2 regions of the Micromonospora sp. NPDC000442 genome follow, and region 2 is predicted to be linked to the other one. Evidence: predicted binding sites of a transcription regulator. Region 2 holds the regulator's gene; the other holds the start of a gene.
The links. The regulator HspR, encoded in region 2, represses chaperone genes until heat shock. The targets are predictions, from matches to a motif close to TTGAGTNNNNNNNACTCAA.

Region 1: a site for HspR is predicted at 2,214-2,232, ahead of lon (endopeptidase La). Genes of this name have one in related genera too.

Annotation. Positions count from the first base shown of each region.
Region 1 covers NZ_JBIAYZ010000009.1:140,208-151,582, forward strand. Annotated here, with positions in the region: gene lon (endopeptidase La) at 1-2,190, opposite strand, end outside; gene ACFY2A_RS16775 (Lsr2 family protein) at 2,467-2,814, shown strand; gene ACFY2A_RS16780 (hypothetical protein) at 2,962-4,068, opposite strand; gene ACFY2A_RS16785 (hypothetical protein) at 4,524-5,396, opposite strand; gene ACFY2A_RS16790 (helical backbone metal receptor) at 5,600-6,325, shown strand; gene ACFY2A_RS16795 (hypothetical protein) at 6,500-7,060, shown strand; gene ACFY2A_RS16800 (FKBP-type peptidyl-prolyl cis-trans isomerase) at 7,223-7,603, shown strand; gene ACFY2A_RS16805 (anti-sigma factor antagonist) at 7,706-8,053, opposite strand; gene ACFY2A_RS16810 (Ig-like domain-containing protein) at 8,243-9,502, opposite strand; gene ACFY2A_RS16815 (dihydrolipoamide acetyltransferase family protein) at 9,844-11,280, opposite strand; gene ACFY2A_RS16820 (alpha-ketoacid dehydrogenase subunit beta) at 11,277-11,375, opposite strand, start outside.
Region 2 covers NZ_JBIAYZ010000001.1:381,110-392,484, reverse strand. Annotated here, with positions in the region: gene ACFY2A_RS01905 (GTPase) at 1-546, opposite strand, end outside; gene ACFY2A_RS01900 (ABC transporter) at 552-2,417, opposite strand; gene dnaK (molecular chaperone DnaK) at 2,642-4,519, shown strand; gene grpE (nucleotide exchange factor GrpE) at 4,566-5,327, shown strand; gene dnaJ (molecular chaperone DnaJ) at 5,413-6,588, shown strand; gene ACFY2A_RS01880 (heat shock protein transcriptional repressor HspR) at 6,617-7,054, shown strand; gene ACFY2A_RS01875 (hypothetical protein) at 7,235-7,471, shown strand; gene ACFY2A_RS01870 (hypothetical protein) at 7,528-7,956, opposite strand; gene ACFY2A_RS01865 (cation:proton antiporter) at 8,163-9,374, opposite strand; gene ACFY2A_RS01860 (cation:proton antiporter regulatory subunit) at 9,381-9,881, opposite strand; gene clpB (ATP-dependent chaperone ClpB) at 10,289-11,375, shown strand, end outside.

The DNA of each region.
Region 1 (11,375 bases), on a different contig from region 2:
TTCGTTGCGGGCCGGGATGATCACCTCGGTCAGTCCGGCCCGGTGGGCGGCGAGCAGCTTCTGCTTCACGCCGCCGATGGGCAGCACCCGCCCGGAGAGGGTCACCTCGCCGGTCATCCCGAACTCGGGGCGTACCGGCCGGCCGCTGGCCAGCGACGCCAGGGCGGTGACCATCGTGATGCCGGCGCTGGGCCCGTCCTTGGGCACCGCACCCGCCGGGACGTGCAGGTGGATCCGACGTCCGGCGAGGGCGTTCGGGTCCAGGCCGAGGCGACGGCCGTTGGCGCGCAGGTAGGACAGGGCGATATGCGCCGACTCCTTCATCACGTCGCCGAGCTGGCCGGTGAGGGTCAGCCCAGGCTCGCCGTCCATGCTGGTCGCCTCGATGAACAACACGTCTCCCCCGGCACCGGTGACCGCCAGTCCGGTGGCCACGCCCGGTGTCGCGGTGCGTTCCGCCGATTCCGGCGTGTGCTTCGGCCGGCCGAGGTAGCGGACCAGGTCGTCGGCGCCGACGAGGGCGGGCGTCGGGTCGTCGGCCAGGGTCACGGCCACCTTCCGCATGATCTTCGCCAGGGCACGTTCCAGCTGCCGTACGCCGGCCTCGCGGGTGTACTCCCCGGCGATCCGCGCCAACGCCGCAGCGTCCACGTCGACCTCGTCGGCGGTCAGCCCGGCCCGCTCCCGCTGACGCGGCAGCAGGTGGTCGCGGGCGATGGCCACCTTCTCGTCCTCGGTGTACCCGTCCAGAGTGACCAGTTCCATCCGGTCCAGCAGCGGCCCGGGGATGGCCTCCACCACGTTGGCGGTGGCCAGGAACAGCACATCGGACAGGTCGAGGTCGACCTCCAGGTAGTGGTCCCGGAAGGTGTGGTTCTGAGCCGGGTCGAGCACCTCCAGCAGGGCCGCGGCCGGGTCGCCGGCGTATCCCACGGAGACCTTGTCCACCTCGTCGAGCAGCACCACGGGGTTCATCGAGCCTGCCTCGCGCAGCGCCCGGACGATCCGGCCGGGCAGCGCCCCCACGTAGGTACGGCGGTGTCCCCGGATCTCGGCCTCGTCACGAATGCCGCCGAGGGAGACCCGGACGAACGTCCGGCCGAGGGCCCGGGCGACCGACTCGCCGAGGCTGGTCTTGCCGACGCCGGGCGGGCCCGCGAGGGCCAGTACGGCACCGGAGCCGCGACCGCCGACCACCCCGAGGTCACGTTCGGCGCGCCGGTTGCGCACCGCCAGGTACTCCAGGATGCGGTCCTTGACGTCGGCCAGGCCGGCGTGGTCGGCGTCGAGCACGGCCCGCGCCGCGGCCAGATCCGTGTTGTCCTCGGTGCGCGTGCTCCACGGCATCTCCAGCACCGTGTCCAGCCAGGTCCGGATCCAACCCGCCTCCGGCGAGGCGTCGCTGGCCCGCTCCAGCTTGCCGACCTCCCGCAGCGCCGCCTCGCGTACCTTCTCGGGCAGGTCGGCGGCCTCGACGCGGGCCCGGTAGTCGGCCGAGCCGTCCGGGGCGTCCTCGCCGAGTTCCTTGCGGATCGCGGCGAGTTGCTGGCGCAGCAGGAACTCCCGCTGCGACTTCTCCAGCCCCTCCCGGACGTCGGAGTTGATCTGCTCGGTGACCTCCTGCTCGGCCAGGTGGTCCTTGACCCAGCCGACGAGCAGTTCCAGCCGGGCCGTGACGTCCGGCGCGGCCAGCAGTTCGGTCTTCTGCCCCAGGCTGAGCCAGGGCGCGTAGCCGGCCGAGTCGGCCAGCTCGGAGAGGTCGGTCATCCGTTCCATCGCGTCGATGACCTGCCACGCACTCCGCTGCTGGAGCACGGAGGTCATCAACGCGCGGTACTCGCGGGCGAGTTCACGGGCCCGGCCGGCGGGGTCGGGTTCGTCGATTTCGGTCGCCTCGACCCAGAGCGCGGCGCCGGGGCCGGGTACACCTGAGCCGATGCGGGCACGGGAGAGGCCCCGGATGACGGCGGCAGGCTCGCCGCTGGGCAGCCGCCCCACCTTCTCGATCGTGGCGATCGCGCCGACGGAGCCGTACTCGCCGTCCAAACGGGGCACGGCGAGCAGCTTGCGGTCGCCGGTGGCACGAGCCGCGTCGACCGCGGCCTGGGTGGTCGGGTCGAGGGTCACCGGGATGGCCATGCCGGGCAGTAGTACGGCGTCGGTCAGTGGAAGTACCGGAAGAGTTGCCATCGAACACCTGCTATCGCATTGAGTTGAGCGTGTCTGGCTCAAGTCGCATCGGGTCCCGGTTGTTCCTCCGTGTGACCCAGCACACGGAGCGCCAACCCGCGCGTGACACTTCCACCGTCCATCGGGTCGACCGTGCCCACGTCGAGCAGATCCGAAATCGGGGATTTCGATGCCGCGCAAAACGCGAACCGCCGCATGGCGCGCTTTTGTTGCGCAATTGGCGGACGATCAGTCAAACTTTGAGCACACCCCGTCAGACACAGGGAGTAATCGACGATGGCCAAACAAGTAATCACGGTGCTGACTGACGACCTCGACGGCGGAAAGGCCGACCGTACGGTCGAGTTCAGCCTGGATGGCGTGGCGTACACCATCGACGTTTCCGACGAGAACGCGGGTGTCCTGCGCAAGGCGTTGGATCCGTTTATCGATGCCGGCCGCCGCCTCGGCCGTGGTGCTGCCGACACGGGCCGTAACCCACGTCGTAGCATCGGTTCGGGCACGCCGGGAATGAACCGCGAGCAAAACCGTGCCGTCCGCGAATGGGCGGTCCGGAACGGCTACAAGATTTCCGAGCGGGGTCGCATCCCGGTCGAGGTCGTGGAGGCGTACAAGAACCGCTGAACAGCGGGAATGTCGCTCTGGCGCGGTTGGGCCCTGGGCTTCGGATCACGGCAGGATTGCACCGGCTTTCGACATGCAGCGGGGCCGCCCGGAGGATTCCGGGCGGCCCCGCCGTTCGATCTCAGCCCACGGGCTCAGCCCTCGGCGTCAGTTGACCTGGATGCGCACCGCGTCGAAGGCGGGGGTCTGGTTGGCCCGCTCCGACATCGGGATGCGGTGCGAACCGTCACCGGCCCAGACCGCGCACTGTGCGGTACCGGAATCCGGCAGGCCCGGAACCTGGATGGTGACCTCGTCCGGCTGGGCACCGCCGCCGCCGTCCTCGGTGGCGACGAAGAAGGCCGGCACCGGGTCAGGCGCAGGAGCCTCGTTCGTGTTGTTCAGCATCCGGCAGGCGGTGTGGAAGTGACCACGGGTCAGGCCCTGCCCGTTGAGCAGCGAACTCTCCAGGTAGTAGCCGCCCTGGCCGGCCGGGAGGAACCGGTCCCGGACCAGGTTGCGGGTGCTGACCCGGATCGAGAAGCCCTCGTTGCGGTTGATCTGCTGCGGGAAGTCGGTGATCAGCAGCGACGGGTTGTTGGCCGCGGCACCGACCTCGCCGAAGGCGGTGCTGATGCAGCGGTTGCCGTTCTGGAAACCGTCGTGACGCTGCAGCTGGCTGTTGTCACAGTTGTTCGCCAGCACGTCGAGGCCGTTGTTGTTGCCGCCGTCGTTGTTCCCGCCGTCGTCGTTACCACCGTCGTTGCCGCCGTCGTTGCCGCCGTCGGTGCCACCGTTGTTGTTGTCGACCGGCTGCACCTGGCAGGTGGCGAGGTTGGCGAGACCGCGCGGCCGGGGGCCGAAGCGGTCGATGGCGATCGTGATCCGGCCGAGGGCCGCTCGACGCTTGCTGGCCAGCGGGTTGAGAATGGCGTTACGGATGAACCCCTGGCCGCGGTCGCCCTCTGCGGCGAGCCGCTCGTCCGCCTCGGTGATCTGGGTCTGCAACGCGTTCAGGTTACGGTCCACCTCGGCGCGGGCCCGGTCGGGCACCTGCGGGAGTCGGCTGACCACGTCCGGGCAGGCCACCGCGAGGGCACCGGTGGTCGCGCCGTCGGTGCCGTTGCGAGTCTCCTGACACTCCTCGACGGTCTGCTGCCCGTCGCCCCAGTGGTTGACCACCCAGCGGCCGTTCTGCCAGGTGCGGGTCGTGGTGGCGCCGCGAGCGGCCGGCGCGGTGGCGCCGGGGCTGGGTGCGACACATTCGGCTGCCACCGGTCGCTGCTGCTGGTTTGACCGTCGGTCACCGGCCGACGAGATCTGGGTCACGGCGACGACGCCGCCGAAGACAGCGAGCGTGGCGCCAACGGCCAGAAGTCGCTTGGTCCGCGCGTTACCGGTTGGTCGGCGCGACCGGGTTGACCTGCGCATCGAATTGCTCTCCTTCTCGATCCGGTTCCTGATTCGTGACTCGACGGACCGAACGGAATCTTGGTGGCACGCTCGACGGGGACCGCCTGAACGCACCGGTGGCACGTCGACAAACGACGATGCCCTTTCCGCACCGTCTGCCGCACCGGCCGGTGCGGGTTGGGGAGATCCTGTCCATTCGCGGTGAGGTACGGGCCCGCTCCGACGGCGGTTCAAAGGCCGCCAACTTTTTTTCGATGTTTCTTTCCGCGCCCGGCCGGTCACCGTCCGCCTTCGGCCGACCGACGCTCAGGATGCGGTCACTGCTGGCAGAGATGGTCGTAGGCGAAATCGCCGACGAGTTCGTCGCGACGATCCCGTAGCCGCCGAATGCCGGCCAGCAGATTCCCGAGTGGCACCAGCGGCGGCGCGCCGGACTCGATCGTCCGCAGCCGCTCGCCGATCGCGAGGACGGCCAGGTCCTCGGCGAGCCGGGCGGGTTCGACGCCACAGGAGAGGCCGTACGCCTGCACGGTCACCCGCTCCACCAGCACCTCGCCCGGACGCACCTCGGCCCAACTCCAGCCCTCGGCCGGCCCCTGCGTCCAACGCACGTGCAAGCCACGCAGGATGGGGTCGGTCAACCGACGCGCCACGTACGCCTCCACCGCTTCGGCGCGGGCGAGCGCGCCGAGGTCGTTGACCGCACCCTCACGTCCGTCGGGCAGCCGGCCGACGATGTCCCGGAACCCGACGTCCGCGGCGTCCGAGCCGGCGGCACCGGCGGCGTACCGACGGGCGTCGACGAGGTACGCGACGATCCGCGGCCCGTGTCCGGCGGTACGCAGGGTGTCGGAGACGATCCGCAGCAGCGGCAGCCCGATCGCGGCGGCGACGGCTTCCGTGGTCCGCTCGGCCCGCCTGGCGGTGGCGTCGGTCGGCGGTGACCGGAACTCGACGGCGAACTCGGGCCGTCCGGTCGCCGCCGTGCAGACCACATGGTCGAACAGCGTCCGGCTGGCCGTGTTCCACTGGCTGGCCGTGAGACCAGGTGGCCGGCGCCGGACGATCTCGCCCAGGCGCAGCCCGGCGTGCACCCGCTGCTCCGCCCGGATAAGCACGGCGCCCCGCCCGGCCTCCTCCGGCACCTGCGACAGCCCGCGATCGTGGTCACCGGTCATCGTCGTACCCATGAATCCTCTTCAACCTCTCTTGCCGGCCGGCAGCGGCCGCAAAGGCCGGACAACGGTGCGCGGGCAGCTCGACAAGGCTCTCCTCCCGCCGGCCGACCGAGTCTAGGATGACGATCATGCCGGCGGCGTCCCCGGCGGGCGGTCGGTGACCGGACGGTGGTCGACGGCGGGCCATCCAGCGCCCGGGCCGAGGAGGTGGACGGGTGCGGGTGGTGTCCCTGGTGCCGTCGCTGACCGAGGCGGTGGCGACGACCCTGCCCGGGTTGCTGGTCGGTGCCACCGACTGGTGCACCCACCCGGCGGACCTGGACGTGCCACGGGTGGGCGGCACCAAGTACCCGGACCTGGACCGGATCCGCGATCTCCGTCCCGACCTCGTCCTGCTCAACGTCGAGGAGAACCGACGGGCGGACGCCACCGCCCTGGCCGCGGCGGGCGTACCGATCCGGGTGACCTATCCGCGCACCGTGGACGGTGCGCTGACCGAGCTGGCCGACCTGCTTCGCGACCTGGGATCGGCAGCGGAACCGCACTGGCTCACGGAGGCCCGTCGAGCCTGGGCAGCGCTACCGGGAACGCCGGTCCGCCGACGCGCGGTGGTGCCGGTCTGGCGACGACCGTGGGTGGTGCTCGGCGCCGACACGTTCGCCGGGGATCTGCTGCACCGGCTCGGCATCGCCAACCCGTACGCCGAGCAGCCGGAGCGGTATCCACGACCGAGCCTGCGGCAGCTGCGGGACCAGGCACCGGAACTCATCGTGCTGCCGGACGAACCGTACCGCTTCACCCGGGACGACGGGCCCGAGGCGTTTCCCGGCATTCCCTGCGCCCTGGTGTCCGGTCGGCACCTGACCTGGTACGGCCCGTCGTTGGCCGAGGCTCCCGCACTGCTGGCCGCCCAACTCGCCGACCTGTACGTCGCCCACTGACCGCTGCGGTGGCGGGTCGTCCAGGGCCGGCACCGGTCGCGGGTCCCGGTGAACACGGGTCGAAGGTCCCGGCCGGCAACGGCCCGCCGGCCCTGATCTCCGGGTGCTTCCCGGGCGTCCAATAGAAGTGCCACCGGGACACGCGGTGCGAAGCAGAGAAGGGACGTGGACATGATGACCGCGATGATCGAGCGGAACACCGCCGCCAAGACCCCGGTGGCCGAGACCAACCAGGAGCAGAACCTCCGCACCCGGGCCACCCGCTACCTGCTCGCCGGGCTCCGCCTGGCGCTCGGTTGGGTCTTCCTCTGGGCCTTCCTGGACAAGGTGTTCGGCCTGGGGTTCGCCACCGAGGCGAAGAACGCCTGGATCAACGGGGGCAGCCCGACCAAGGGCTTCCTCAGCTTCGGTGCCGCCGGCCCGTTCCAGGGCTTCTACAACGGAATCGCTGGAGCCGTCTGGGCCGACTGGCTCTTCATGATCGGCTTGGCCGCCATCGGTACCGCACTGCTGCTCGGCATCGGGGTGCGCGTCGCCGCCGCGGCCGGCGGTCTGCTGCTGGTGCTGATGTGGACGGCCGTCCTGCCCCCGGAGAACAACCCCTTCATGGACGACCACCTCGTCTACGCCGGTGTGCTGGCCCTGCTCGCGGTGACCAATGCCGGTGACACCTGGGGCCTCGGCCGCACCTGGGCCCGGCTGCCGATCGTGCAGCGGTTCGGCTGGCTCCGCTGACCTCGATCACCTCCCCCGCGGCGGGCGTCACCTACCGGTGGCGCCCGCCGCACCGCGTCCGCCCGGCTCGGCCACGGGTGGCCCGCATCGGTCCGCGGGGTGCCGGGCCGTAGCATCCGGCAGGATTGTGCTGACCGGAACCGACGCACCAGGAGAATCCGCATGAACCAGGCAGCGAGCAAGCCCGAGATCGGCCCGATCGAGGGCGCCCCGCCGGCCGACCTCGTGATCGAGGACATCACCGTGGGCGACGGCCCCGAGGCCCAGCCCGGGCAGGTGGCCCGGGTGCACTACGTCGGGGTGTCGCACTCCACCGGCGCGGAGTTCGACGCCTCCTGGAACCGGGGCGAGCCGTTCGACTTCCCGCTCGGCGGCGGACGGGTCATCGCCGGCTGGGATCAGGGCGTGGTGGGGATGCGCGTCGGCGGCCGGCGTCGGCTGACCATCCCGCCGCACCTCGGGTACGGCAGCCGAGGCGCCGGTGGCGTCATCAAGCCCAACGAGACCCTGGTCTTCGTGGTCGATCTGCTCGGCATCCGCTGACCGCACGCGTCCGGCGCCGGCCCCGTGCCCGGCGCCGGACGCATCGTCGGGACCCCGCCCCGGGTGCGCCACCCGGGCGGGCCGCATACCGGCGCCGACCGGTCACGCCGCGGCGAGCACCCGCTCCGACGCGGCGACGACCGGGATGACCCGCCCCAGGCCGGTGGCCCGCAGCACCCGCTCCACCAGGGGCGGCGGGTCGACCAGCACCAGGTTGCCGCCCTGGGACCGCACCCAGAGCCGGGCCGCGACCAGTGTGCGGACCCCGGCCGCGGAGAGCAGTCGAACCCCGGAAAGATCCACCCGCAGCTCGGTGCGGGCGGGGGCCGCCCAGAGAGCGGCGCGGAACGCCGCGACCGTGGCGATGTCGATCACACCGACCACGCGAACGCACACCGCGTCATCGGACACGCTGGTCTCGACGTGGAACCGTTCCTCGCGCTCTCGCATACGACGAACCTATCCCCCGCCACCGACACTTCCACCCTGCTGGAAGGCGGTTCCGGGTAAGCCCAGGGCATGACCCGTAGGCCGATCGGGTCCACCCTAGGGACGATCCCCGCCCCTGGGTGACCACCGTCGGGACCGCCTCGGAGCGCCGGGCCGACCCACGGCGGGCGGCCCGGCGCGTACGCCCGGTCAGCCGCCGCTCGCCGACGGCTGCGGTTCGGGCGAACCTCCGGCGACCGCCCCCGGGTCCGGCGCCTGGGTGGGCGTGGGCCGCAGACCGGCCGGCACCGGCAGTGCGCTGCCCTTGGCGAACTGCTCCCAGCTGACGTTCCACGCCGTCCAGCCGTTGCCCTCGTCGAGCTCGACCTCGGTGCCCTTGACGGTGACCAGGTCGCCGACCTGGGTGATGCTCATCAACCAGTCCGCGTTGGCCGCGGACAGGTTGGTGCATCCGTGTGACACGTTGGTGTACCCCTGATCCCCCTCCGACCAGGGTGCGCCGTGGATGAACTCACCACCCCAGGTGAGTCGCTGCGCGTCGGAGACGTCGACCACGTACGGATCGGCCGAGCCCCGCGTGTCGAACGTGGTGAACTCGTGCTTCTCCATGATCACCATCTTGCCGCTGGAGGTGGGCGTGCTCGGCTTGCCGAGGCTGACCGGCAGTTTGCGCAGCAACTTGCCGTCCCGGATCACCGACATCTGCTTGCTCGCATTGTCGATCTCCAACTCGACCTGCCGACCGATCTTCGAGGTGGCCCGCCGGTCGGTGTCACCGACATGCTCCTTGCCGATCGGCAGGCCCTCCAGCGCGGAACGGACCTTGATCGTCGTACCCGGCCGCCAGAAATCGGGCGCTCGGTAATAGACCTGACTGCCGTCGGCCACCCAGGACCAGGTGCCCGGCTGGGGTGGATCCGTTTTCACGAACAAACGGCGCTGCACATCCGCCCGCGCCTCTTTGGGAATTGGCGGGTCGAAGGCGACGGTTACCGGCATGGCCGTTCCGTACGTCCGATCACCGGCAAAATACAATGTGCTGACAATGGCCGGTTTGGATGATTTGGGCTGCGTCGTGAAGGTCGTCCTGCGGGTGACCGTCTTCCCGGAGTTGCCGGTCGCGGTGACCTCCGCGGTGTACGTCCGCTTCGGCTCCAGTGTCCGGCTCGGCACCCACCCGGTGCCGTCCTCACGCGGCTCGGCCGCGACGGTCCCGCCCTTGTCGTCGGTGATCCGCACGGTGGTCACCCGCCCGTGCTTGACCGCCGTGCCGATCTCCCCGGTGACGGGCACGTCCCGGGTCCCCTCGGCCGGCGTCACGGACAGTTCCGGGTTGGCTCGCGCCTCGGTGGGCTGCCCGGCCCGGCGATCGCTGGTGCACGCGCCCAGCGCCAGCGGTGCCGCTGCGACACTCACCGCCAACAGCGTCAGTCGCCGCCTCAACATCATGATGCGTCCCCCCGTTATCGCCGCTTCCTCCGCCACATTCTCCCTAACTCGGCACCGACGTTTTTGCGGTTTCGGCCAAGAGCAGGGACATTGCATGGAGAACCTTTTCCGTAATCGCACTCAGGCGAACGGAAAAGGCCAGCGACGACGATACGGGCGATACTCGGCCGCCTGTGGCGCTATGTCCGGCGCCGTACCACTGAGCCGGCCCGCGCGTCCGCGCGCCGGCGGCCAGCGTCGATCCGATCCGGCCGCCGCTCATGCTTGGCGCGCGGTGGATCGCGCGTTCGCCGTCCCGTCCGAGAGCCGGGACGGCGAACCCGCTCGATCGGTCTGGGCCGTCAGACCGTGGCGATCAGCAGCGCCGGCTGCTCGACACAGTCCGCCACGTGCCGCAGGAACCCGCCGGCCACGCCGCCGTCGCAGACCCGGTGGTCGAAGGTGAGGCTCAGCTGCGTCACCTTCCGGACCGCGAGCTGGCCGTCGACGACCCACGGCTTGTCCACGATGCGGCCGATGCCCAGCAACGCGGCCTCCGGATGATTGATGATCGGGGTCGAGCCGTCGACGCCGAACACCCCGTAGTTGTTCAACGTGAAGGTTCCCCCGGTCAGCCGGGTCGGCGGCAGTTCGCCCGCCCGGGCCGCAGCGGTGGTGGCCGCGAGTTCGGTCGCGAGTTCGGTGGTGGTGAGCCGCTCGGCGTCCCGCAGCACCGGCACCACCAGTCCCCGGTCGGTCTGGGCGGCGATACCCAGGTGCACCCCGGCGGACTGCACGATCCGCTGCCCCTCGGTGTCGACCCGCGCGTTGAGCTGCGGGTAGCGGCGCAGCCCGGACAGACAGATCCGCGCGAGCAGGGCCAGGATGCTCACCGGACGGTCCGGGCGGGCGGAGTTGATCGCGGCCCGGGTCTCCAGCAGGCCGGTGGCGTCGGCGTCGACCCAGATGGTCACCTCGGGGATCTCCCGCCGGCTGCGCGACAGCTTGTCCGCGATGGTTCGGCGAATACCGGTCAACGGAATGACCAGATCCTCGGCACCGACCGGGGCCGGGTCACCCTGCGCCGGGTGTTGCGCCGTCGTCGCCGGCCGGTCCGACACCGCGGTGAGCCGGGCAGTCACGCCGATCGGGCCTCCGGTGACGTCGCGGGCCGCCGCCTCCACGTCGGCCCGCCGGACCACACCGCCGGGGCCGCTGCCGCGCACCGTCGCCAGGTCCACCCCACGCTCGCGGGCCAACCGCCGCACGATCGGCGAGATGACCAGGGGCTGGGCTGCCCGGGACGGGCCGGGCTCCCGGTCGGCCGGCGCCGGTGGCCGACCGGGACCGGACGGTGTCACCGCCGGACCGGGCGGGACCGCCGCGGCGACACTCACGTCCGGTGCGTGGGTGGCCGCGGCGAGCCGAGGCCGCCTGCGGCGGCGGGAACCACCGTGGCCGGTGCCGTACCCGATCAGGACGTTGCCGGAGCCGGCCCGCTCCTCCTCACGGTAGACCGCGTGGCCGGTCGGCTCGTTGCCGTCGGCGCGCCCGCTGACCGGCTCGGCGACGGTGATCAGGGGCTGGCCCACCGGGCGTACCTCACCCTCGACGCCGTGCAGGGCGACGACCCGACCGGCGTACGGGCAGGGCACGTCGACGACCGCCTTGGCGGTCTCGACCTCGACCACGGTCTGGTCCACGCTTACCGTGTCGCCGACCGCGACCCGCCACTGCACGATCTCCGCCTCGGCGAGACCTTCACCGAGGTCGGGCAGGAGGAAAACCTTCTCGGTCATGCCGCACTGCTCTCGGTCAGCCAACGCTGGTCGGGCTGGTCGTCCCACTGCAACCGGGCCACCGCGTCGAGTACCCGGTCGACCGAGGGCAGGTG
Region 2 (11,375 bases):
CTTCTGCGGGTCGACCACCCAGACCACCAGGTCCACGAGGCCGAGCAGCCGGTCCACCTCCAGCCGGTGCGAGTGCTCGACGGAGTCGAAATCCGGCAGGTCGAGCAGGATCAGCCCGTGCAGCGTGGACTCGTCCTCGCCGTCGAGCAGGCTCTCCCGTACGAACCGGTGGCGGGGCAGCACGCCGAGCCAGTCGAGCAGCCGGGTGCCCCCGTCGAGCGGGCCCCAGACGCAGGCGTGTGTGACACCGGTGGTGGGCCGGCGTACCCCGACCGGTGAGAGATCCATCCGGGCCATCGCGTTGAACAGGCTCGACTTGCCGCTACCGGTGGCTCCGGCCAGCGCCACCACGGTGTGGTCGCGGGAGAGTGCCAGCCGGGTCCCGGCGCGTTCGACCAGGGTGCGGGCCGGTACCAGCGGGGTGTCCGGCAGGTGGCCGTCGACGATGCCGAGGAACCGCCGCACCGCCTCCAGCCGGGCGACCAGTTGGTCGGCGTCCACCCGCCCGTCGGCGATGCGCAACGCCTCGCGGAGGCGTCCGCCCATGCCGGTCACGGCCGCTCCCCCTCGGTCACCGGGGCGTCGACGCCCATCTTCTGGGCGCTGAGCGTGGGTGCGGCGTCGGCGAAGCCGCTGCGCAACCGGGCCGCCTCGACCCGTTCGGCCGCCTGGCGCAACGCCGTCGCGGTCCGGCCCGCCGGTCGGGCCTGCCGGGTCCGCGCGAGATAGCGGCTGGCCTCGTCGTCCAGCAGCACCGTCACCCGCTCCAGCAGATCCTCCCGGGCCTTTCTGGCCAGCGCACGCACGGCCTGATCGCCGAAGATCGCCTGAAGCACCGCCTGACCGGCGAGGGTGGTGCCGGCTCCGGTGGCGACCTCCAGCCCGGTCGGGATGAAGGCGGTGGAGGCGAACACCGCGATCATCACGGCCAGCCCGGTGGCGTTGACCGCGTACGCGGCCGTCCGTGCCACGAAGCGTCGGTCGCCACCTTCGGCCCGGACCAGTTCCAGGACGCCGCGCTGCCAGTCGCGTACCAGGCGCTCGGCGCGCTGCGGCAGGTCGGCGGAGTGGTGGGCGAGGTCGGGTTCGAGCAGGGCCGCGCCGGCCGGGTGCGCCTTCCATCCGGTGTACGCGTGCTCGGCCGCCTCGGCGGCCACCCCCCGCAGCAGGGTGACCAGTTGCGACTCGATCGCGTCCCGCAGCTCGACCGCGGGGGCCGGGCGGCGGGAGAAGGAGGCCATGACGCGGTCCCGCAGCCGGCCGATCCGCGCCTCAAGGGTGCGGAAGAGGTCGCTGGTGCCGATGAACTCCTGCCAACGGGCGAGCACCTCGCCACGGAGCAGTCGACCGTCGCGCAGCCCCTGCTCGACGGTCCGGTTCGCGGCCCGGTACGCCGCACGTACCCGGTCGTCCATCGCGTCGGCGGCGGCGGCCTGCTCGTCGACGGCGAGGGCCAGGCTCTCGACGGTGGGTTGCAGCAGGGCCAGCGCGCCGCCCAGCGTCTGCCGGACCACCGCCGAACGGGCCTCCGCGTCGGCGGCGAGTCGGGCGAACCAGTCGGCCAGCGGTGCGGTGCTGCGGCCCGGTAGCAGCCCCTGCCCGTCGACCCAGGTCTCCGGGAGCACGAACAGGGGGGCCGCGTCGAGACCCTGCTCGGCGAGCATCTCGGCGAGATGGGCGGCCACCTCGTCGGTCGCCTCCGCGGGCACCCGGTTGAGCACCAGGGCGAGTACCGCACCTCTGGCCCGGGCGCCGTGCAACAGCTCCCAGGGGACGGCGTCGGCGTACCGGGCGGCGGTGGTGACGAAGAGCCAGAGGTCGGCGGCGGCGAGCAGCTGGTTGGCCAGCGCCCGGTTGGCGTCGACCACCGAGTCGATGTCGGGGGCGTCCAGGAACGCCAGCCCCGGCGGGAGCGCCGGGGCGGTGACCAGGTGCAGGGTGCGGGGATCGTCGCTGGGCTGGTTGGTGCGGGTCAGCCCGGGCAGTAGCTCGCCCCGGCGGAACCAGGCCGAGTCGGCCGGATTGCAGACCAGTACCGGGGATCGGGTGGTGGGCCGCAATACCCCGGCCGCGCTGACCCGGGCCTGCACCAGGCTGTTGACCAGGGTCGACTTGCCGGCGCCGGTGGATCCGCCGACTACCACGAGCAGCGGTGCGTCGAGGCGGGCCAGGCGGGGCAGCAGGTAGTCGTCGAGCTGGTCGGCGAGGGCGGCGACGGTGCGCGCGGCCAGCTCGGCCGAGGGCAGGGCCAGCGGAAACCGGGCCGCCCCGATCGCGGCGCGCAGGCTGGTCAGAGCGTCGGGCAGGGTGTCGTCCCCGGTGGCCGCGGGCCGGTCCTCGCCGACGCCGGTGGACCCGGTGCGGGCTGCGACGGCGGGCGCGCCGGACGGTGAGGCGGAATCGCCGTGCGTCGTCACCGCTAAAGCGTGCCCGACCGACACAAGGTAAGACAACCGGTCGGTAGGACGGACGACTTGCGTCGATCCGACTCAACCTTGACTTGACGATTTCCGGGGGCGTGGCACTATTGAGTCAAGTTCACTCAACTTGAGGTGGGGTCGCTGCGGACGGACGGCATGCGCCGCGCAGCGGGACGGGAGGGCCCGTCACCTGCTCAACGTAACGAAGCGAGGAAGCGAAGATGGCACGTGCGGTCGGTATCGACCTCGGCACGACGAACTCCTGCGTCAGCGTTCTGGAGGGCGGTGAGCCCACCGTCATCGCCAACGCTGAGGGCTCGCGGACGACCCCGTCGATCGTCGCGTTCGCCCGTAACGGCGAGGTGCTCGTCGGTGAGGTCGCCAAGCGCCAGGCGGTGACGAACCCGGACCGGACGATTCGCTCGGTCAAGCGGGAGATCGGCACCAACTGGTCCGTCGACATCGACGGCAAGAAGTACACCCCGCAGGAGATCTCGGCCCGGACGCTGATGAAGCTCAAGCGGGACGCCGAGGCCTACCTGGGCGAGCAGATCACCGACGCGGTGATCACCGTCCCGGCGTACTTCAACGACGGCCAGCGTCAGGCCACCAAGGAGGCCGGTGAGATCGCCGGCTTCAACGTGCTGCGGATCGTGAACGAGCCGACCGCGGCCGCGCTGGCGTACGGGCTGGACAAGGGTTCCAAGGAGCAGACCGTCCTGGTCTTCGACCTCGGTGGTGGCACCTTCGACGTGTCGCTGCTGGAGTTGGCCGAGGGCGTCATCGAGGTCAAGTCGACGAGCGGTGACAACCTGCTCGGCGGCGACGACTGGGACCAGCGGATCATCGACCACCTGGTGAAGACCTTCCGGGGCGAGCACGGCATCGACCTGTCGCAGGACAAGATGGCGATGCAGCGCCTCAAGGAGGCCGCCGAGAAGGCCAAGATCGAGCTGTCCGCCGCCACCACCAGCAACATCAACCTGCCGTACATCACCGCCGGTGCCGCCGGCCCGCTGCACCTGGACGTGACGCTCAGCCGGGCCGAGTTCCAGCGGATGACGCAGGATCTGTTGGACCGCTGCAAGGGCCCGTTCGAGCAGGCCGTGAAGGACGCCGGGATCAAGGTCTCCGACGTCGAGCACGTGATCCTCGTCGGTGGCTCGACCCGGATGCCGGCCGTGACCGACCTGGTCAAGCAGCTCACCGGCCGTGAGCCCAACAAGGGCGTCAACCCGGACGAGGTCGTCGCCGTGGGCGCCGCCCTTCAGGCCGGTGTACTCAAGGGCGAGGTCAAGGACGTCCTGCTGCTCGACGTGACGCCGCTGAGCCTGGGCATCGAGACCAAGGGCGGCATCTTCACCAAGCTCATCGAGCGCAACACCACGATCCCGACCAAGCGGTCCGAGGTGTTCACCACCGCCGACGACAACCAGCCGTCGGTGCTGATCCAGGTCTTCCAGGGCGAGCGTGAGATCGCCGCGTACAACAAGAAGCTCGGCACCTTCGAGCTGACCGGCCTCCCGCCGGCCCCGCGCGGCGTGCCGCAGATCGAGGTCACCTTCGACATCGACGCGAACGGCATCGTCAACGTCCACGCCAAGGACCTGGGCACCGGCAAGGAACAGAAGATGACGATCACCGGTGGCTCCTCGCTGCCGAAGGACGACATCGAGCGGATGCGCCGGGACGCCGAGGAGCACGCGGAGGAGGACAAGCGCCGCCGCGAGGAGGCCGAGACCCGCAACGTGGCCGAGGCCCTGCAGTGGCAGACCGAGAAGTTCCTCGCGGAGAACGGTGAGAAGCTCCCCGCCGAGAACCGCGAGAAGCTCAACGAGGCCCTCGGTGAGCTGCGCGGCGCTCTCGGTGGCAGCGACATCGAGAAGATCAAGTCGGCGCACGAGCGGCTCGCGCAGGTCTCCCAGGAGGCGGGCTCGCTGCTCTACGCCCAGCAGGCCGAGCAGCCCCAGGAGGGCGGCGAGGCCGGTGCCGGTACGGCCGGTGCCGCCGGTGCGGCCGGCGGCGCGCAGGCCGGCGGCGCACGGCCCGGCGCGGACGACGTGGTCGACGCGGAGATCGTGGACGAGGACAAGAAGTGACGGTCCTGGCCACCCGAGCGCCCGGGCAGAGGGATGAGGTAGTCGTATGACGGAGAAGCCACGAGCCGCCGACCCGGGTGACACCGGGTCGGCGCCGGGTGGCTCGGCGTCCGAGCCGGCCACCGGCGACGCGCCGCGGGTCGTCATCCGCAACAATCGCAAGATCAGTCAGATCCGCGAGCCCGACGGTACGGCGGCGGACGCCGGACCGGACGTGCCAGCGGAGGGCCTGGTCGAGGAGGCCGAGGTCGTGGTCGACTCGATCGAGGTCGAGGCGAGCGCGCTCAGCGACGCGTCCACCGAGGGACCGCCGGTCGTGGACGCGCCGGCACAGCCGGTCGGGGAGCCGTCCGAGCCGGCCACCGGCGGGCTGGGTGCCGAGTTGGAGGCACTCCGCGCCGAGCTGGACGAACGCACCCGCGACGTGCAGCGGGTGTCGGCCGAGTACGCCAACTACCGCAAGCGGGTCGAGCGCGACCGTGGCCTGGTCACCGAGCAGGCGACCGGGTCCGTGCTCGCCGCGCTGCTGCCGATCCTGGATGATCTCGACCGGGCCCGGGAGCACGGCGACCTGGTCGGCCCGTTCGGTTCGGTGGCCGAGCAGCTCGTCACGGCGCTGGGCAAGTTCGGGCTGACCCCGTTCGGCGAGCAGGGCGATCCGTTCGACCCGACGCGGCACGAGGCGGTGGCGCACCAGACCTCGGCCGACGTCACCGAGCCGACCTGCGTGCAGGTGATGCGTCGGGGCTACCAGGTCGGTGAGCGACTGCTGCGGCCCGCGCTGGTCGCGGTCGCCGACCCCGAATAGTGCGCGACGGTGATCCGGCCGCCCCGCTCGCCGAAACCCGGCGGGCGGGGCGGACCGGGCCCGGAGGTGGGGAGGAGGTGTACGGGTGAGTTCGAAGGACTGGATCGAGAAGGACTACTACGCGGTCCTGGGTGTGGCGAAGACCGCCCCGGCTGATGAGATCAAGAAGGCGTACCGCAAGCTGGCCCGCGAGTCGCACCCGGACCACAATCCCGGCGACGCCAAGGCCGAGGAGCGCTTCAAGGCGGTGTCCGAGGCGTACGCGGTGCTCGGCGACGACGCGAAGCGCCGCGAGTACGACGAGATGCGCTCGCTGTTCGGCTCGGGCGCGTTCCGGCGCGGTGCCCGTCAGGGCGGCCAACCGGGCGGTGCGCCGTTCGACGTCTCCGACCTGTTCGGTGGCGCGCAGTCAGGTGGCGGCCGGTTCGCCGGTGGCAACATCTCCGACCTGTTCAGCTCGATCTTCTCCGGTGGCGGCGGGGGTGCGGGCGCGCCGGGTCCGGCCCGGGGCCGGGACATCGAGACCGAGGTGGCGCTCGATTTCAACGACGCGGTACGCGGCGTGACCCTGCCGCTGACGCTGCGCGCACCCGGTGTCTGCGACACCTGCCACGGCAACGGTGCCAAGCCCGGGACGCTGCCACGCACCTGCCCGGTCTGTCACGGTGCCGGGGTCACCAACCGGAACCAGGGTGCGTTCAGCTTCTCCGAGCCCTGCCGCAACTGTCAGGGCGTGGGCACGGTGGTGGACGAGAAGTGCCCGGAGTGCCAGGGCACCGGCGGGGTCACCAAGACCCGGACGCTAAACGTCCGCTTTCCCGCCGGGGTTGCCGACGGCCAGCGGATCCGGCTGGCCGGCCGAGGCGAGCCGGGTGAGCGCGGCGGTCCGGCGGGTGATCTGTTCGTGCACGTGAAGGTCCGCCCGGACGAGGTGTTCGGGCGCACCGGCGACGACCTCACCCTGACCGTGCCGATCACGTTCGCGGAGGCCGTCCTCGGCACCGACCTGCGGGTACCGACGCTCGACGGTCCGGTGACCCTGCGGGTGCCGGCGGGTACGCCGAGCGGCCGCATCCTGCGGGCCAGGGGCAAGGGCGTCAGCCGGCGGGACGGACAGCACGGCGATCTGCTGGTCACCCTCGACGTGGTGGTGCCGGCGGGGATCTCGGACGAAGCGCGGGCCGCGCTGGAGACGTTCGCCGAGCAGACCCCGCCGGCGGCCCGGGAACATCTCGACGCGCGGGTGCGTCGGTTCGGTTGATCGGTGAAGCGGTGCGGAGGTGAGCGGGATGGACGGGTTCGTCGGCTCGGATGACCCGGCATACGAGGCCAAGGTGCTGATGATCTCGGTTGCGGCGCGGATGGCGGGTATGCATCCGCAGACGCTGCGCCAGTACGACCGGCTCGGCCTGGTGCAGGCCGGGCGGGCGGCCGGTGGTGGGCGGCGGTACAGCGTCCGGGATGTGGTGCTGCTGCGCGAGGTGCAGCGGCTCAGCCAGGACGACGGCGTCAACCTCGCCGGGATCAAGCGGATCATCGGGCTGGAGCAGCTGCTGGAGCAGGCACAGCAGCGGGTCGCCCAGCTGGAGGCTGAGCTCGACGCCGCGTACCGCCGGATGGCCGAGCTGGAGTCGCTGGCCCGCTTCCCCGGCCGTGATCTCGTTCCCACCAACCAGACCTCGACCGCCCTGGTGGTCTGGCGTCCCCGACGCAGCCCGGGGCGCTGACGCCCGTTACGGCAAAGGGGGGTGGCTCCGACCTCGGGGCCACACCCCTTTCCGCTTCTCCGCAGGCGCTGCACCGCTCGTGTTTTCGCAAACCCGAGCGCGAGACAGGTTGTCTCGACTAGTCTTCAGAAATCAGGTCTAAACCATCTCAATCCGGACTCCGATCTGGCGGGGGGAGCCATGACGGAATCGGCGAGGAAGGTGGCCGAGGAGACGGAGCAACGCCTCGACGACCTGGCGGAGAACGTCCAACACCGGTTCGACCGGCTCACCAAGGGACGCTTCGCCGACCAGATCCAGGCCGGCAGGTTCAGCGGCAAGGGCGATCGGGTCGCCGCGGGCAGCGGTCGGGTCGGTCGTGGTGCCGGCCAGGTGCGCAGCGACCAGCACCGGCGCGAGCGGGGCGGGTCGCGCTGACGCTCCGCCGACGTGCGGGCCGGGAGCCACGGGGGGTCCCGGCCCGTTCGGCACGTTCAGAGCCTGCGGTTCTCCCGCACCAGGCCGCCCTCGCACCACTCCCGGTACACGAAGAGCTCCGGCCGGGTCAGCAGCACCCGACTGTTGTGCGCCCAGGTGCGCATCATCTCGTCGCCGTTGCGTTCGGCCTGGTCGACCAGCTTCCGGAAGCGACGCTTCGGGTGTGCCCGGAAGTTCGTCCGGATCCCGTCGGCGGCGTAGATGTAGAGACAGTGCAGCGCGAACCGACGCGCCGGACAGCGGGTGTCCATGGCGAGATCGAACAGCGTCGTCACCAGCCGGTCACCGGAGACCAGCAGGTCCCAGTCCGGCGGCATCGACGTCAACGGGACCGAATCGGGGTGGTAAGCCCACGCTCGCAACTCCGCCGGGGTTGGGTCGACGGGGTTGGCGAAGCCGTGGAACGCTGACTCCTGCACGCTCACCGGCCAACCTTCCGCTTTCGCCCGCGGGGGCGTCCGCCCACCGCGAACCCTGGCTGCTGGGGCGACACGTTAACGCGGTACCGGTGAGTACCGGTAGCCCCTGCGGGAAGCAATTCGGCATCTCTTGGTCGGCGACGCCCTCCGGACGGTCGAATCGGCCGGTCCGACGGTCACGCTCGGTCCGAGGGTCACGCTCGATTCGACGGTCAAGCTCGGTTCGACGCGGCCGCCGCCTGGGCCCGCTGCGCTGCCGCCCGGGTCCGCAGCCAACCCTTGAACCAGGCGAGGTCGGGTAGCCGGGCCAGCACCGGCCCGGTGACGACCGTGATCAGCACGTACGTCGCCGCCAGCGCCGCCAGCTTCGGTGAGACGCTGCCGGAGGCCACCGCGATTCCGGCGATGACGATGGAAAACTCGCCCCGGGGTACCAGCGCCAGGCCGGCACGCCAGCGACCCGGTTCGGCGATGCCCACCCGTCGCGCGGCCAGGTAGCCGGTCAGCGTCTTGGTCCCCATGGTGGCCAGCGCGAGCAGCAGCGCGGGCAGCAGCACCGGCGGGATGTGCCGTGGATCGGTGGCGAGGCCGAAGAAGACGAAGAACACGGCGGCGAAGAGGTCCCGCAGCGGAGTCAGTAGCTCGGTGGCGTGGTGGGCGACCGGCCCGGAGAGCGCGATGCCGACCAGGAACGCGCCCACCGCCGCCGACACCTGCAACTTCGCGGCCACCCCGGCCACCAGCAGGGTCAGTCCGAGCACCCCGAGCAGCAGTGCCTCGGCGTTGCCGGCCGACAACGCCCGGGAGAGGACGTTGCCATAACGCAGGGCCACCACCAGCACCGCGATCACGGTCAGCACCGCGACGGCGAGGGAGACACCACCCTTGACGAATCCGACTCCGGCCAGCAGAGCAGTAAGCAGCGGCAGGTAGAAGGCCATTGCCAGGTCCTCGACCACCAGCACGGAGAGGATCACGGGGGTCTCCCGGTTACCGAGCCGGCCCAGGTCGGCCAGGACCTTGGCGATCACCCCGGAGGACGACACCCAGGTGATCCCGCCGAGCACCACCGCAGCCAGCCAACCCCAACCGAGCAGCAGCGCGAATGCCGCGCCGGGCAGCGCGTTCAACAGTGCATCGAGCAGTCCTGCCGGCGCGGCCGACCGCAGGCTGCCGACGAGTTCGTCGGCGGAGTACTCCAGGCCGAGCATCACCAGCAGCAGGATCACACCGATCTCGGCCCCGATCGCGAAGAACTCCTCGCTGGCGCTCAACTCCAGCACGCCGCCGTGACCGAAGGCCAGCCCCGCCAGCAGGTAGAGCGGGATCGGGGAGAGCCCGACCCGGCGGCCCAGCCGGCCGAGCAGTCCGAGCAGGAACAGCAGCCCGCCGACCTCGATGAGCAGGGTGCTGAAATCGTGCATCGGGGCTCAGCCGGCGGGATCGTCGGCGGCGAAGATCGCGCTCGCCCCGTCCAGGCCCTGCCGGTTGCCGACGATGACGAGTACGTCGCCGGCGGCGAGGCGGAAGGTGGGTACCGGCGAGACGATCACCTCACCGGCGCGCAGGATCGCCACGATCGAGGCGCTCGTACGGGTGCGCACCTTCGCGTCACCGAGGGGCCGGTTGACGTAGGTGGAGGAGGCCGGGACGGCGATCTGCTCGGTGAGCAGGCCGGCGGCCTGCTCGCGCAGCCCGGAAAGCTGCCCGAGGATCAGCGAGGCACCCAGGATGTCGGCCAGCGCCTCCGCCTCGTCGTCGGTGAGTGGGATGTCCGCCGAGCAGCCGTCCGGGTCGTCCGGGTCGTACAGGACGAGGTCGCGGCGACCGCTGCGGTGGGAGACGACCCCCAGACGCCGGCCGGATTCCGTCATCATGTCATGACGTACGCCGATCCCTGGTAAGGCAGTCTGTTCGACACGTACTCGCACCCGGGCAACGCTACCGGCAAGCCGCCGGGCGTACGGAGCCGGCGCAGCGGTACAACCTGCGTGCCGGAGGCTGGACGGCTCAAGCACGCTCGGTGAGGCGGCAGGTCAGCGGAGGCCGGTCGACGCGGCTCACGGTCACCGCGACCAGGCAGCCCCGCTCGGGGTGGTCGGATGAATTTGCAAACCCGCTTCCCGGCGAGCCGGGGTGATGCATTGCTAACGCGGTGTGACTATTCGATCTTCAACAGAGGTGGCGAGGTATATCGAGTGTGTTGCGAGGTGGGTGCGAACCTGATGCCGACGGCTGATGTCTAACAAGTGATGCAGCTCATACCGCTGGGGTTGAGTGGAATAGACTCAACTCTGGTTCTGTCGGTACCAGTGGACACACCGATCCAGGGGAGCCCATGAACACCGAACGCCTCACCACCAAGAGCCGCGAGACCATCACCGGTGCCGTCGCCCTGGCCAACCAGCGCGGGCACGCCACCGTCGAGCCGTGGCACCTGCTGTTCTCGCTGCTGGACACCGAGGGCTCGACCGCTGCCGGCCTGTTGCGCGCCGTCGGGGCCGACCCGACCGAGCTGCGCCGGGCCACCCAGCGGGCCGTCGACGCGCTGCCCGCCGCCCGCGGCTCCAGCATCGCCGAGCCGACCCTGGCCCGCGAGTTCGTCAATGCCATCGGCGCCGCCGAGCAGATCGCCCGCCCACTGGGCGACGAATACACCTCCACCGAGCACCTGCTCGCCGGGCTCGCCCGGGTCGGCGGGGCCGTGTCCGCCGCGCTGAAGGCCGCCGGTGCCACCGAGGAGAGCCTGGTGGCCGCCTTCCCGACGGTACGCGGCGGGGATCGCCGGGTGACCACCGCCGATCCGGAGCAGACCTACCAGGCGCTCACCAAGTACGGCGTGGACCTTACCGCGAGCGCGCGGGACGGCAAGATCGATCCGGTGATCGGCCGGGACTCCGAGATCCGCCGGGTGATCCAGGTGCTGTCCCGACGTACCAAGAACAACCCGGTGCTGATCGGCGAGCCCGGTGTCGGCAAGACCGCGATAGTCGAGGGCCTGGCCCAGCGGATCGTGGCCGGCGACGTGCCGGAGTCGCTGCGCGACAAGAAGCTGGTCTCGCTCGATCTCGGCGCCATGGTGGCGGGCGCACAGTACCGGGGCCAGTTCGAGGAGCGGCTGAAGTCCGTCCTTGAGGAGATCAAGAACTCTGACGGGCAGGTCATCACCTTCCTCGACGAACTGCACACCGTCGTGGGTGCCGGCAAGGGCGAGGGCTCGATGGACGCCGGAAACATGCTCAAGCCGATGCTGGCCCGTGGTGAGCTGCGCATGGTCGGCGCGACCACGCTCGACGAGTACCGCGAGCACATCGAGAAGGATCCGGCGCTGGAGCGCCGCTTCCAGCCGGTGCTGGTCGGCGAGCCGACCGTGGAGGACACCATCGGCATCCTGCGCGGGCTCAAGGAGCGCTACGAGGTGCACC